2 regions of the Mesorhizobium sp. M0500 genome follow, and region 2 is predicted to be linked to the other one. Evidence: predicted binding sites of a transcription regulator. Region 2 holds the regulator's gene; the other holds the start of a gene.

Region 1 (7,761 bases), on a different contig from region 2:
CGTCGTCCTGGCTATAGTTTCAGGCGCCGCTCAGTAGTCCATTCCGCCCATTCCGCCCATACCTCCCGCGCCACCCATAGCGGGCGAAACCTTCTGCGGAATGTCCGCGATCATTGCTTCAGCGGTGATCAGGAGCGCGGCAATCGAGCCGGCATCCTGCAGGGCCGTCCGAACGACCTTGGCGGGGTCGACGATACCGGCCTTGATCATGTCGACATATACTTCGTTCTGGGCGTCGAAGCCCTGATTGTGATCCTTGCTGTCGGAGAGCTTGCCGACGACGATCGAACCTTCAACGCCGGAATTCTCGGCAATCTGGCGGATCGGCGCTTCAAGTGCTCTCAGCACAATCGAAATACCTGCCGTCATGTCAGCATTCGCGCCAGTAAGCTCAGTCAAAGCTGCCTTGGCGCGCAAAAGCGCAACACCGCCGCCGGCAACGATGCCTTCTTCCACGGCTGCACGAGTGGCGTTCAGCGCATCATCGATGCGGTCCTTCTTTTCCTTGACTTCCGTCTCGGTCGCGCCGCCGACGCGAATGACAGCAACGCCGCCAGCCAGCTTGGCGAGACGTTCCTGGAGTTTCTCCTTGTCGTAATCCGAGGACGTTTCCTCGATCTGCAACTTGATCTGCTGGACGCGCGCCTGGATGGTGGCTTTCTCGCCGGCGCCGTCGATGATCGTCGTCGTATCCTTCTCGATGAGCACGCGCTTAGCCCGCCCGAGCATGTCGATCGTGACGTTCTCGAGTTTGATGCCGAGATCCTCGGAAATCATCTGGCCGGCGGTGAGCACGGCAATGTCTTCCAGCATCGCCTTGCGCCGGTCACCGAAGCCTGGCGCCTTGACGGCTGCGACCTTGAGGCCGCCGCGCAGCTTGTTGACGACCAGCGTTGCTAGCGCCTCGCCTTCGACGTCTTCCGAGATGATCAGCAGCGGCTTACCGCTTTGCACCACAGCTTCGAGGATCGGCAGCAACGCCTGCAAATTGCCGAGCTTCTTCTCATGGATGAGAACGTAAGGGTCCTCCAGCTCCGCGCGCATCTTCTCGGCATCGGTGACGAAATAGGGCGAGAGATAGCCACGGTCGAACTGCATGCCTTCGACGACATCGAGTTCGGTTTCGGCTGTCTTGGCTTCTTCGACGGTGATCACGCCCTCATTGCCGACCTTGTTCATCGCCTTGGCGATCATGGCGCCGACCGACGCGTCGCCATTGGCGGCGATCGTACCAACCTGGGCGATCTCGTCCGAAGATTTGACTTTCCTGGCCCTGGCTTGAATGTCCTTCACCACAGCAGCCACAGCAAGATCGATGCCGCGCTTGAGATCCATCGGGTTCATGCCCGCGGCAACGAATTTGGCACCTTCGCGCAGGATGGAAGCGGCCAGCACCGTGGCTGTCGTCGTGCCGTCGCCGGCGAGGTCGTTGGTCTTCGAGGCCACTTCGCGCACCATCTGGGCGCCCATGTTCTCGAACTTGTCGGCAAGCTCGATTTCCTTGGCGACGGCGACACCATCCTTGGTGATGCGCGGCGCGCCATAGGCCTTGTCGATGACGACATTGCGGCCTTTGGGGCCGAGCGTCACCTTGACGGCGTTGTTCAGAATTTCGACGCCGCGAAGCATCCGGTCGCGGGCATCGGTAGCGAATTTGATTTCCTTGGCAGACATGATTTTACGTCCAGTTCAGTCTTGAAATTGCGGGATCGGAAATCGCCCGGTCAGGCGGCTTTCTTGGCCGCTTTGATCTTCTCGACGATGCCCAAAATGTCGCTCTCCTTCATGATCAGGAGGTCCTCGCCGTCGATCTTGACCTCGGTGCCGGACCATTGGCCGAACAGGATGAGATCGCCGGCCTTGACGTCGAGCGGGATCAGCTTGCCGCTCTCGTCACGCGAGCCCGGGCCCACGGCGATCACTTCGCCTTCCTGAGGCTTTTCCTTGGCGGTGTCGGGAATAATGATCCCGCCCTTGGATTTGGTATCGCCTTCCGCGCGCCGAATGACGACGCGGTCGTGGAGTGGCCGGAATTTCATTGGGGGTTCTTTCTGCCGCCGCACATAGAGCGACTGCAACACTTAACATAGCCCCTTTGGCACTCGAATGATAGGAGTGCCAAATTTTTAATTCCTCAAACCGAAAATATTTGAAATGAAATCAGTCGTTTTTACCGGCGCTTTTGGCCGTCCGAAAGGCGGAGCTATAAGCAATTTTATTGTAATTCATCCCTCTTAATTTTGCCGACAACAGACTATATTAATCCGCAATTACGAGACAAACCTATCGAGCCTTGATTGAATGTGCATCGAGAGATATATACAGTTCGCGAAAATTTGGCACGATTTGGCTTTCCCGGTCCCGATCGACATAGGTCCGCGACCTCCGACCCACCATGAAGCACCGAATTTTCGACAGCGAATGTATAGCGCTTATCCGGCGCGCATGTCGCTCTGTTCGAGCCTTTGAACCACGGCGCTGACCACGGATGTACTGGCAGCATTGGGATCTTTCCGGTTCGGATGGAAAAGATGCAGGAGGGGCGTCGGCGTGCTCCTGCGGAAAGCCGCACCCCCTCATGCAACGCAGCCTCCCCGCGTGGGGAGCGCTTGCCCGCGCTACGGCGGCGGCTTTCCATGCGAGCCGCTTCAAAAATGATGCTGCGAAACGGCTCCGGCTTTATCCGACGAACGCCTCACGCATCCGAGCGAACATGCCGGGCTGTCTCCCGGCAATCGCCGCACGGATGTGACGGGCGGCCGTTACGGCGCTCACCGTCGCGCCGAAATGACAATAGCAGATGATCTCATGCAATTGCCTGTCGGTCAGTTCGAAGAACCGCTTCGCTTCGCCGTAGTTGTCGCTTTCCAACCCGGCGGCGCGGAGGACAGGATCCTCGAAAGCGACTGAGATCGGCGAGCCGTCGCCGCGCATGGCCCCGCGTGATCTAACCGGCTGATACTCGGTTTGGTGTAGCGTCGAGAGTCGCCGGTCAGGGTTCCGTTCAAGGAGCTCCGCCCAGCGTTCAAGACGTTCGCTGCGCGACATGGCCTGGCGCAGGTAGTCCTGATCGATCTCGGCGACGATCTGCAGTTGCTCAAGCGTCTGGTGCTTCATTTTAGCCTCCTATTCGGACGATAGTTGGCCCACCCATATCCTTCTTATACCTGCGGCCAGCGTGACTCCGACCGATCGTGAAGTCCAATCACGATGATGCTGGGAGGGCTTCCCCCCACAAAAATGCGGAGGCTTCGCAAAGATCCGGCCATTAATTTGGCGAACGCGGTCAAGTGCGCGGCTGTTCGACGATGTCGGTCTGGAGTCCGTGCCGATCGAGGTGATCGACGGGCAGAGTCTGTGCTAGAGTAGCCCGGCTCCATCGCTGGCCGGGCAGCGGGATCAAGCGAGTGGCAGTTTAGCTTCGAAACCGCCGTAATTCTGAACGCGCACAATGCGAAGAGACGCAAGGCCGCGAGCCTGCAACAGACGTTCGCTACGCGGTTCTTGACGGCTTGAGGTATGTTCAACCTTGGCGCTGACTTTTCCGAACCGAAGCCGCAGCTACGACGAGGCCGGACAATACCTCCATTTTCTCGGCTACGATGGCATGTTTGAAATGCCGTTCTTGATTGAGATTGAAGCGCTCGCGAACGCAAAACCGGAAGCAGCCACAGCCGAAGCGGGTTATTTGGCGACCTTCGATGCATCAAGGGACTCCATTCGTGATGTCGCGCGGAAAGCTTCCTCCCACGGCCGCAAGAACGTGTACCAGCCCAGAAGACCTCGACGCTTCGAACGGCGGACGAGCAAAGCGTTCCCCGTAAGGGATCGGCTTATCCCTGCGACCGCGGAGTTGTGCGGTTTCGACATGGTTGGCGACTACGTCCTTGTCCCCGTCGATTAGAGGATTATCCTTGACACGTTTGGGCGAGGCGATCGCCCATGGAGGTTGTCATGGCAGACGACAAGTCAAAGCGTGGTCCGCAAGACAGAGCACGGGTCGACGGTGGCGAAGACTATGAAGTCGGGTACCTCATGAAGAAGCACCATCTCGAACGGGCTGATGCCCTCAGGCTGGTAAAAAAGTATGGAAACAACCGCGCAAAGATCGAAGAGGAACTCTTTGCCCGAAAGGTTTGATCGCGTATTCCCGTGAGGCTGGCATAGAGCCAAGCACGCCTGAGTGTGACCAGGCTGCAGGCATAATCATGGCGCTTTTCAGCAACGGCATCGGCACTGCTGAGGAATTGAAGGCAGCGCTCCAGTTCCGTTTGGAGAGTGAGTTGCGACGGCACGGTCAACGCCTATCCCGCCTAGCTGAGAACCGCTCTAGATCGTAATTGTACATCGAATTCCAAGTGGAGGTCGCGTTAGATGCAAAACGCGAGCCTCTGAAGAAAACCATTTAAGGCAGTGGGTTTGGAGGCTGTATGAAAGGGGTCGTTGTTTGGCGCTATTTCACTGGCATGCCGTGTCAGAAGCACGCGGGCCTCCGGGGAGTAACATGCTGCTGAGGCTGGACCAGATCGACAAATTCTACCCCACTGGCGAAGGGCCGTTGCATGTTCTGCACGGGATCGATCTTTCGCTGGAGGCGGGCAAGAGCCTTGCGCTGACCGGCGAGTCTGGCAGCGGCAAGAGCACGCTTTTGCACCTCGTTGCAGGGCTCGACAGCCCTGATGCGGGAGAAATCCACCTTGGCGGTACCAATATTGTGGGGCTGAACGATACGGCCCTTGCCGCCCTGCGGCGGGGAACAGTCGGACTTGTGTTCCAGCAGTTCAACCTGATCCCTTCGCTTGATGTGGCAGCCAACCTTGCCTTTCAGGCTCGACTTGCCGGCCGTCCTGATCCGGCGTGGCTGAAGGTCCTTGCTGAACGGCTGGGCCTGGCCAAGGTCCTAACGCGCTACCCTGAACAGCTGTCGAGTGGGCAACAACAGCGGGTGGCGATTGGGCGGACCCTAGCCGTTCGGCCCCGGCTGGTTTTGGCCGATGAGCCCACGGGCAATCTCGATGAGGCAACAGGGGACGCTGTACTCGATCTTATGCTGTCGCTGGTGGCTGAAACGGGTGCCGCCCTGTTAATGGTTACCCATTCCAACCGTCTGGCAAACCGGCTGAACGCCCACGTTCACCTGCACGCGGGACGGCTGGCTTGATGGTGTGGACCGGGTTGTCAGCGCTCTTGTCGCATTGGCGCAGGCGGCCTGTCCAACTGGCGATGCTGCTTTTGGGGCTATCGCTGGCAACGGCGTTGTGGTCAGCGATTCAGGCGATCAACGGTGAGGCGCGGGCGAGCTATGACCGTGCAGCGGCGATCCTTGGGCAGGACCGGCTCGCGCAACTGGTGCGTGAGGACGGGACCCGGATGGATCAACAGGTGTTTGTGAGACTGCGGCGAGCAGGCTGGCTGGCTTCGCCGGTGATTGAAGGTGAAATGCGGTTTGGGGATGTGCGGTTGCGCGTCCTCGGCATTGACCCACTGACTTTGCCGCCGCAGGCGCAGCAGGTGGATGTTGCAGTGGGTGATGAGCTATTGCCGTTCATCACGGCGCCCGGGGTGCTCTATGCAACTCCGGAAACCGCGGCACGACTAACCGAGCAAGCAACACCTCCCGTGCGCGTGGCCGAGGGTTTGCCGCCTGGCACAGTCCTCACCGACATCGGGCAGGCGCAGGTCTTGCTTGGGGCAAAGGACAAGATCTCTCGTCTTTTGCTCTGGCCGGACCAACCGATTGGCCGTGCCCCTCTAGAGGTGACAGCCCCCGGCCTGACCCTGCGCGAGCCGAGTGAAACGGGGGATCTTGCCAGGCTGACCGACAGTTTTCACCTGAACCTGACGGCTTTCGGTTTTCTTGCCTTTGCGGTGGGGCTCTTCATCGTGCATTCCGCCATCGGTCTGGCTTTTGAACAGCGCCGCCCGGTGTTTCGCACGCTGCGCGCACTGGGCTTGCCGGCCCGCGTGCTGGTCCTTTTGCTGATCGCCGAGCTGCTGATCTTCGCCCTCCTCGCGGGATTGGTGGGCGTGGCACTTGGCTATGTAGTCGCCTCGGCCCTTTTGCCCGACGTCGCCGCCACCCTGCGCGGACTTTACGGGGCCGATGTGCCGGGAACGCTGTCGATCCGCCCCGCAGTGTGGGCAGCGGGGCTGGCGATCGCGGTAATCGGCACGCTGGTAGCGGCCGCACAAAGCCTCTGGCGGCTATGGCACCTGCCGCTGCTTGCGCCGGCCCAGCCTCGGGCCTGGGCGCGGGCTTCGGAGCGGGCCCTGCGCGCGCAAGGCGTGGCTGCGATGGTGCTCCTGTTGACGGCGGCGGGAATTGCACACTTCGGATCCGGCCTCGAGGCGGGCTTTGCGCTTCTGGCGGCACTGCTGTTGGGGGCGGCACTGGCGCTGCCGCTCGTGCTGACGGGGATATTGCACCTTGGCGGCCGCTTGGCGCGTGGACCATTGGCTGAATGGTTTTGGGCCGACACGCGTCAACAGCTTCCCGGCCTGTCATTGGCGCTAATGGCACTGCTGCTTGCGCTGGCCGTCAATGTGGGCGTCAGCACGATGGTGTCGAGCTTTCGGCTGACCTTCACCGGCTGGCTCGATCAGCGTCTCGCCTCAGAGCTTTACGTGACCGCCCGCACCGAAGCAGAGGCCACGGCGATACGCGACTGGCTGGCCCAGCGCAGCGACGCGGTCCTGCCGATCTGGAGCATTGAGGGCCGGGTCGCAGGCCAGCCCGCGGCAATATACGGCGTGGCCGATCATGGCACCTATCGCGACAACTGGCCGATCCTCTCTGCAGTGCCGGGGGTGTGGGACCGGATCGCCACAGGCGACGGCGCCCTGATCAACGAACAACTGGCGCGGCGCCAGGAGTTGGGCTTAGGGGACCAGATCACGCTGCCCGGTGGCTGGCGGGCCAGCATCGTCGGCGTCTATGCCGACTATGGCAACCCGATCGGCCAAGTGATCATCGGGATCGACACACTGCTCCAGCACTATCCTGACGTCTCCCGCCTGCGCTATGCCATTCGGATTGCCCCCGGCAAGGCCGAAGCACTGGCTGCGGGTTTGCGGGCGGAATTCGGGCTGCCCGCGCAGAACGTGATTGACCAGGCCGGGATCAAGGTCTTTTCGCTCAAAGTGTTTGAGCGCACATTCAGAGTGACAGCCGCGCTGAATGTGCTGACGCTGGGAGTCGCGGGGCTGGCGATGTTTGCGAGCCTCATGACCCTGTCGGGGATGCGCCTACCGCAACTGGCGCCGGTCTGGGCCATGGGTCTGCCCCGCCGCCACCTCGTATGGCTGGAGCTTTGGCGCGGCTTGTTGTTGGCAGCCTTGACCATGCTGGCCGCTCTGCCTGTAGGTATCGGGCTCGCCTTTGTTCTACTGGCGGTGGTGAATGTGGAGGCTTTTGGCTGGCGTCTGCCGATGCACCTTTTTCCCGGTGACTGGGCGCGGCTGGCGGCGCTCGCGTTGCTGGCGGCCGGACTTGCAGCCGCCGTGCCTGCCTGGCGGCTGGCGCGTCTTTCGCCATCGGATTTGCTGAAGGTATTTGCACATGAGCGTTAGAGCATTGCTGATCTACATGAGCTTGGCCGCACCTGCCTTTGGCCAGGGTTTTGCTGGGCTTGGCACAGAGGCTGACGGGTTTTCAGTGCCGCAGCCGGGGACTGCATTCAACTTTCCGGCAGACCACGGCCCGCACCCCGGTTACCGGATCGAATGGTGGTATTTGACGGCCAACCTGCAAGCTGCGGATGG
Region 2 (7,761 bases):
GAACGACGCCCGCCACAGGTGGTTTTTCAGCGGTCCACGCCGACGCGTGATACAGAGTATTTGATGTCGGAGGGCATCGCGAAGGATCGCTACTGACCGGTCAAAAACGCTCGTGTCTAAGCGCCCAATCCCTCGAACAGGATCGTCGAGAGATAGCGCTCGGCGAAAGAGGGGATGACGACGACGAGGTTCTTGCCCTTGTTCTCGGCCCGCGAGCCGACGACGATCGCCGCTTGCAGGGCGGCACCCGACGAGATGCCGACCGGCACACCTTCGAGCCGAGCGACGAGCCGTGCATTGGCAACCGAATCCTCGTTCGAGACCTTGACGATTTCGTCATAGATCGTCGTGTCGAGGATTTTTGGCGCGAAGCCGGCGCCAATGCCCTGGATCTTGTGCGGGCCTGGCTGGCCGCCCGACAGCACCGGCGAGGCTTCCGGTTCGACGGCGACGACATGCACCGAGGGCTTACGCTTCTTCAGCACCTGGCCGACGCCGGTGATGGTGCCGCCGGTCCCGATGCCGGCAACGAAGATATCGACTTCGCCATGGGTGTCGTTCCAGATTTCCTCGGCCGTGGTGCGGCGATGGATTTCCGGATTGGCCGGGTTTTCGAATTGCTGCGGAATGACAGCGTCGGGCAGCGTTGCCGCCAGCTCGTCCGCCTTGGCGATGGCGCCCTTCATGCCTTTCGGCCCTTCGGTCAGCACCAGTTCGGCACCGAGCAGAGCCAGCATCTTGCGGCGTTCGACGGACATGGTTTCCGGCATGGTCAGGATCAGCTTGTAGCCCTTGGCAGCGGCGGCAAAGGCGAGCGCGATGCCGGTATTGCCCGAGGTCGGCTCGATCAGGGTGGTCTTGCCGGGCGTAATCCTGCCCGAAGCCTCCAATGCCTCGATCATCGACACGCCGATGCGGTCCTTGACCGAGGCGATCGGGTTGAAGAATTCGAGCTTGGCCAGCAGATTGGCGACGACGCCCTTCTCCCTGGCGAATTTATCAAGCCGCACCAGCGGCGTGTCGCCGATCGTCTCGGTGATCGAATTGTAGATGCGGCCGCGGCCGGGCACGTGTGCGGGGGTGGCGGGCTTGTTCATTGATTTCCTCCCAGAGGTCAAGCGGCAAGAGTCGGGCGGGGCCTAGGATAGAGCCATCCGCCGCGCAAGATAGGCTGTCGATCGAAAAATATCCGAGTGAAGTTCGTGCTGAGTACCCCCGCCCTTGCAAGGCGTGGCAATCCTTGGGCGGATTGGCGAAGGAGATCTATTGGCGGGCGGCAATTGCCGCCGCCGCACCGACCATGAAGCCCGCGGCGGTGCGGTTGAGTGCCCTCAGCGCCCGCGGCGACTTCAGGAACCAGCGCGCCTTGGCCGCCAGCGCCAGATAGGGCACCAGCACGACGAGCAGGACGACGATGGTGAGCGCAACGAGGATGCCGTAATCGGCCAGCGTGATCGTCTTCAGATCGACGATGGTCGGGGTGATGGCAAGATAGAAGATCATCGTCTTCGGATTGCCGAGCGTGACGGCGAGGCCGGCTACAAAGCTGGATGCCAAGCCGCCCTTGCCTTTCTTCGCCTCCACCGTCTCCGGCGTGATGCCGCTCGTCCAGAAACGCCAGCCAAGAAAGGCGAGGTAGGCGACGCCCAGCCATTTGATGGCCAGGAAGACCATGCCGAAAGTTTGCGCGACGAAAGCCAGGCCGAGCACCACGGCAGTGAGATAGGTCAGGTCGCCGAGCATCAGCCCGAACGACATGGCCAGCGACGAGCGGAAGCCGGAACCCAGCGCACGCGCAACGAGCGCGGTGACGCCGGGGCCGGGGATGGCCGCGGCGATGCCGAGGGCGGCGCTATAGGCGAGGAACCCGGTGAGTGTCATGATTGGCGCTTGTCGCACAATGTTGAAGTTGGGTGAATTCCCTCGGGCCGAATTCGATTGCGCCAGCGCAGCAGGCGACACCGCCGTTCAGGAGCGGCCGTCTTCGTAGGTAATGCGCCAGATGGTGCCGTTGCCGTCCTCGGTGACGATCAGCGAGCCGTCCTTGGCCATCGCGACACCGACCGGTCGGCCCCAGACGGCGTCGTTCGAGATGACGAAGCCGGTCATGAAGTCCTCATATTCGCCTGTCGGCTTGCCATCCCTGAATTTGAGCCTCACCACCTTGTAGCCGGTCCTGGCGCCACGGTTCCACGAACCATGCATGGCGACGAAGGCGTCACCCTGATAATCCGCCGGGAAGTTCTTGCCGTCGTAGAAGGCTATATTCATCGGCGCCGAATGCGCCTGCATCAATACATCGGGGACAGTGGCCTTGCCGGCGAGGTCTGGCCGCTCGCCCTGATGGCGCGGATCCTCGTTATTGCCGATGTAGTACCAAGGCCAACCATAGAATCCGCCGTCCTTGACCGCTGTTGCAAATTCGAACGGCACATTGTCGCCGAGTTCGTCGCGCTCATTGACGACGCACCACAATGCGCCGGTGGCGGGCTGCACGGTCATGCCCGTACAGTTGCGCAGGCCGGTGGCGACAGTTCGGGGATTTTTCCCATCCGGGTCAAAGGCGAGCACATCGGCACGGCCGTCCTCGGAGCCCCAGGCCGCCCCGAGCGGCTTTGATTTGGCCCAGGCGTCGAGGCCGCTATCCGGCTCCTTACCTATATCCTCGGCGACGTTCGAGGCGGAGCCAACCGACAAATAAAGCGTTTTGCCGTCCTGCGAGAAGGCGATGTCGCGGGTCGTGTGACCACCCGACGGGATTTGGGCGACAATGGTTTCTGGTTTGCCGGATGTCTTCAGGTCGCCATCGCGATAGGGGAAGCGGACGATGCTGTCGCTGTTCGCGACATAAACCCATTGCGGTTTGTCTCCTGGCGGATAGAAGGCGATGCCGTAGGGATAATTGAGCCCCTTGGCGAAGATCGCTTTCTCGATGGGCTTGGCGCTGCCCTCGGCGAGACGATAGACGCGTATTTGGTCGGCATGGCTGTTGGCAACAAACAGGTCGCCATTCGGAGCGACGCGCACGACACGTGGATTGACGATGCCGGATGCGATCATTTCAGCCGAAAAGCCCGACGGCAATTCTGGCTTGGCGCGTTCGGGCCGTTCCGCCACGCCGGCGCCGTTCGAAGCGGATTGGGCGGGGTCGGCTGCCGGCATGTCTCGCGGCCCAATCAGGCGTCGGACGCCAGGCCTGTCGGCGTGCCAATCGCCAAACGCGGCTTCGCCTTTGAGCACATTCTGGTCCGCCTGCTGGGCGGCTGCCGGTGTCGCAACAAGGAGGGCAGCGGCAACAGCCGCAAAGCCGCCAGATCGGATCATCAACGTCCTCCGGGATTCGCCTCGAACAGGGCAAACGGCATCAGGTATTGATCGTTCCAAGCGGCCGTCCAGCACACGAGGATTTGAAGCCGAACCCGTTCAGTTGCCAGAGGCGTAAAAGTCGTCGTCGAGGCGCTTTTCCAGCGCGACCAGATCGGCCGGCAGCGGCAGACCCATCGCCCGCATCTCTTGCAGCTTCTCGCGCAACTGCTCTTGCACCTCGTGCTGATCCTCTGGCTGGTTGATCATTTCTTCGAGCAGCAGACTGATCTGGGCCTTGAACGATTCCAGCGCCATTCTTTTCTCCTCCTTGCGGCAGGCCCGCGGCGGCTCCTAGCTCAGCATGCGCGAAATCAGCTGCGCGGTATAGTCGACCATCGGTACTATGCGCGCATAATTCAGCCGCGTCGGCCCGATGACGCCGAGCGCACCGACGACGCGCGCGTCCTTGTCGCGATAGGGTGCCACCACCAGCGAGGAGCCAGACAGCGAAAACAGCTTGTTTTCCGAACCGATGAATATGCGCACGCCTGGGCCTGCCTCGGCGAGGTCGAGAAGCTGGATCAGCCCATCCTGCGTCTCCAGATCCTCAAACAGATGCCGCAGCAATTCTATGTCGGCCTGGGCAGTGACGTTTTCCAGGAGATTGGCGCGGCCGCGCACGATAAGCCGCCCAGGCACGCCGCTTTCAGCGCCTGCCCAGACCGCCAGGCCCTTCTCGACCAGATCCTGCGACAGCGTGTCGAGGGCTGCCCTGGTCTCTTCCTTGATGCGGGCGATCTCGACCCGCGCCTCGGCCAGGGTGCGGCCGCGGATATGGGCGTTGAGGAAGTTGGAGGCTTCGTGCAATTGCGAGATGGTGATGCCGGCGGGCAGATCGATGACGCGATTTTCGACGTCGCCGTTCTGCGAGACCAGCACGGCCAGCGCCTTGGTCGGCTCGAGCTGGATGAATTCGATGTGCTTAAGCGCCACCTCATTCTTGGCGGCGAGCACGAGGCCGGCGCCGCGCGACATGCCGGACAGCATCTGGCTGGCCTCGGTCAGCATATGCTCCAGCGTCGCGCCCGAGCCGGAGGCGCGCACCTGGGCCTCGATGGTACGGCGCTCCTCGTCGGAGAGGTCACCAAGTTCCATGAAAGCATCGACGAAGAAGCGCAGGCCTGCCTGGGTCGGCAGCCGGCCAGCCGAAATGTGCGGCGCATAGATCAGGCCGAGATGCTCAAGGTCGCTCATCACGTTGCGGATGGTGGCCGGCGACAGCGACGACGGCAGGATGCGCGACAGGCTGCGCGAACCGACCGGCTCGCCATCCCTCAAATAGGAATCGACGATGCGCCGGAAGATGTCGCGCGAACGCATGTCGAGCGATTGAAGCGCGGGCGATTGCAGCGCGTGCGACGGGAGCACGTGCGACTGCAAACCGGGATCGACTGCCTTTGTCATTTCGAGCCAAAAACCTCCGCCCCGAAGATATAGACTTCCGCGGTGTCGGCGCAACCGGTCCATTTTCCTTTGCGCCTCACGCCCCGTGCGGCTACAAGCCGGCCAAGATTCCCCGGCCAAGATTCCGAAGAAAGAAAGAAGCCTGAATGCGCCCTTCCAAACGCCAATTCGACGAAATGCGCCCCATCTCCTTCGAGCGCGGCGTCTCCAAGCATGCGGAAGGCTCGTGCCTGGTGAAGTTCGGCGACACGCATGTGCTGTGTACGGCCAGCCTGGAGGAAAAGGTGCCGGGCTGGATGCGCAACTCCGGCAAGGGCTGGGTGACGGCGGAATACGGCATGCTGCCGCGTTCGACCGGCGAGCGCATGCGCCGCGAGGCTTCGGCCGGCAAACAAGGCGGCCGCACGCTGGAAATCCAGCGGCTGATCGGCCGCTCCCTGCGCGCCGTGGTCGATCTGCAGGCGCTCGGCGAGCAGCAGATCACCGTCGACTGCGACGTGATCCAGGCCGACGGCGGCACGCGCACCGCTTCGATCACCGGCGGCTGGGTGGCGCTCTACGACTGCCTGCGCTGGATGGAAACCCGCCAGATGGCGAGCCTGGGCAAGGTGCTGAAGGATCACGTTGCGGCGATCTCCTGCGGCATCCATGATGGCCAGCCGGTCATCGACCTCGACTATATCGAGGATTCCTCGGCCAGTACCGACGCCAATTTCGTCATGACCGGCAAGGGCGGCATCGTCGAGATCCAAGGCACGGCCGAGGGCGAGCCGTTCTCGGAAGAGCAGTTCGCGGCGCTGATGGGGCTCGCCAAGAAAGGTATTCAGCGCCTGGTCAGCTTGCAGCAAATGGCGGTGGCTTAGCTGCGGTCAATATTGATGAGATTGGCGATCCTGTGACCCCTTCTGCAATCCTGGAATCAGCACTCTACGTGACGGACCTTGCTGCCGCGGAACGGTTCTATTCGGGCGTGCTCGGGCTCGATCTGCTCGGCAAGGTCGATGGCAGGCATCTCTTCTTCCGCTGCGGCGACAGCGTGCTGCTTATGTTCAATGCCGAGGCGACCAAAGTGCCGCCGCCGGCCGACGCCAAGCTCAAAGTACCGCCGCATGGCGCGGTCGGCCAGGGCCATCTTTGCTTCGCCGCAAGCGCGGATGAAATCCCACGCTGGAAAGCGCATCTTGAGGCGAAGAAAATTGCCATCGAAAGCGAGTTCGAATGGCCGCAGGGCGGCCGCTCGATCTATATTCGCGACCCGTCGGGCAATTCGATCGAATTCGCCGAGCCAAGAATCTGGGGCATCTGATGCATTCGCCAACTGTTCATTCGCTTGACGGGCATAAGATCGTCGTCGCCAGCCATAACGCCGGTAAATTGCGGGAATTCGCCGATCTGATGGCGCCATTCGGCATTGAAGCGAAGTCCGCAAAGGAATACGGCCTGCCGGAACCGGACGAGACCGGCACCACTTTCGAGGAGAACGCCCTCATAAAAGCCTTGGCTGCCGCCAAGGCCACTGGACTGCCGGCGCTGTCGGACGATTCCGGCCTGTGTGTCGATGCGCTCGACGGCGCACCCGGCGTCTACACCGCCAACTGGGCTGAGACGCCGGACGGCTCCCGCGACTTCGGCATGGCCATGCAGCGCACGGAAGTGGCCTTGCAAGAAGTTGGCGCGATCACGCCTGCCCAGCGCAAGGGCCGCTTTGTCGCGGTCATCTGCCTGGCCTTTCCCGATGGCCAGGCGGAATATTTTCGCGGTGAGGTCGAGGGCACGCTGGTATGGCCACCGCGCGGCGAGCTCGGCTTCGGCTACGATCCGGTGTTCTTGCCCAACGGGTTCGAAAAGACCTTCGGCGAGATGAGCGCGAAGGAAAAGCATGGCTGGAAGCCCGGCCAGCCAACCACATTGTCGCACCGTGCCCGCGCCTTCCAGAAATTCGCGCAAGCCCGATTGGCCGGCGTATGACCATGCTGCTCGACCGCAGGCCTGGTTTCGGCGTCTACGTCCACTGGCCGTTCTGCGCGGCCAAATGCCCGTATTGCGACTTCAACAGCCATGTCCGCCACCAGCCGGTCGACCAGGAGCGTTTTGCCCGCGCCTTCGAGACCGAGCTGGCGACGATGCGCGGCCGCACCGGACCGCGCGAGGTGACCAGCATCTTTCTTGGCGGCGGCACGCCATCGCTGATGAAGCCGCAGACCGTGGCGGCGGTGCTGGATGCAGTGGCGAAGAACTGGACGGTGCCTGATGGCATCGAGGTGACGCTGGAGGCCAATCCTTCCTCGGTCGAGGCCGAGCGCTTTCGCGGCTATCGCGCGGCCGGCGTCAACCGGGTATCGCTTGGCGTGCAGGCGCTGCACGACAAGGATCTGCGCTTCCTCGGCCGTTTGCACAATGTCGATGAGGCCCTGCATGCGATCGGCCTGGCGCGCGAGATATTCCCACGGCTGTCGTTCGACCTGATCTACGCGCGGCCGGGCCAGACGCTTAAAGCGTGGCAGACGGAGCTCGAGCAGGCGATCGGCCACGCCGCAGACCATCTGTCGCTCTATCAGCTGACCATCGAGGAAGGCACGCCGTTCCATGCACTGCATGCGGCAAGGAAATTCATCATTCCAGACAATGAGCTTGCCGCCGATCTCTACGCGTTGACACAGGAGATCACCACCGCGCGCGGACTGCCGGCCTACGAGATTTCCAACCACGCCAGGCCCGGCGCCGAAAGCCGGCACAATCTCACCTATTGGCGTTATGGCGAATATGTCGGCGTCGGTCCCGGCGCGCATGGCCGGTTCGTCGAAAATGGCCGCCGCGTGGTGACGATCGCCGAGAAAATGCCGGAGACCTGGGCCAATCTGGTCGAGGCCAAGGGTCATGGCGTTACCGGCGGCGAGGTCCTGACGCGGTCGGAAGAGGCCGACGAGTTCCTGCTGATGGGGCTGAGGCTGGCGGAAGGCATCGACCTTTCCCGCTACGAGGCATTTTCAG

What was found. The regulator HrcA, encoded in region 2, represses chaperone genes, less so after heat shock. The targets are predictions, from matches to a motif close to GTTAGCACTCNCNNNNNGNGAGTGCTAAC.
Region 1: a site for HrcA is predicted at 2,095-2,123, ahead of NKI70_RS16560 (co-chaperone GroES). Genes of this name have one in related genera too.

What each region holds. Positions count from the first base shown of each region.
Region 1 is NZ_JAMYRB010000008.1:3,101-10,861, forward strand. Features, by position in the region: gene groL (chaperonin GroEL) at 31-1,674, opposite strand; gene NKI70_RS16560 (co-chaperone GroES) at 1,725-2,039, opposite strand; gene NKI70_RS16565 (hypothetical protein) at 2,680-3,117, opposite strand; gene NKI70_RS16570 (DUF1488 family protein) at 3,530-3,904, shown strand; gene NKI70_RS16575 (DUF3606 domain-containing protein) at 3,955-4,140, shown strand; gene NKI70_RS16580 (ABC transporter ATP-binding protein) at 4,505-5,161, shown strand; gene NKI70_RS16585 (ABC transporter permease) at 5,161-7,569, shown strand; gene NKI70_RS16590 (lipocalin-like domain-containing protein) at 7,559-7,761, shown strand, end outside.
Region 2 is NZ_JAMYRB010000010.1:110,094-117,854, forward strand. Features, by position in the region: gene cysK (cysteine synthase A) at 117-1,097, opposite strand; gene NKI70_RS19505 (LysE family translocator) at 1,264-1,881, opposite strand; gene NKI70_RS19510 (PQQ-dependent sugar dehydrogenase) at 1,969-3,324, opposite strand; gene NKI70_RS19515 (hypothetical protein) at 3,424-3,621, opposite strand; gene hrcA (heat-inducible transcriptional repressor HrcA) at 3,658-4,770, opposite strand; gene rph (ribonuclease PH) at 4,917-5,633, shown strand; gene NKI70_RS19530 (VOC family protein) at 5,666-6,076, shown strand; gene rdgB (RdgB/HAM1 family non-canonical purine NTP pyrophosphatase) at 6,076-6,738, shown strand; gene hemW (radical SAM family heme chaperone HemW) at 6,735-7,761, shown strand, end outside.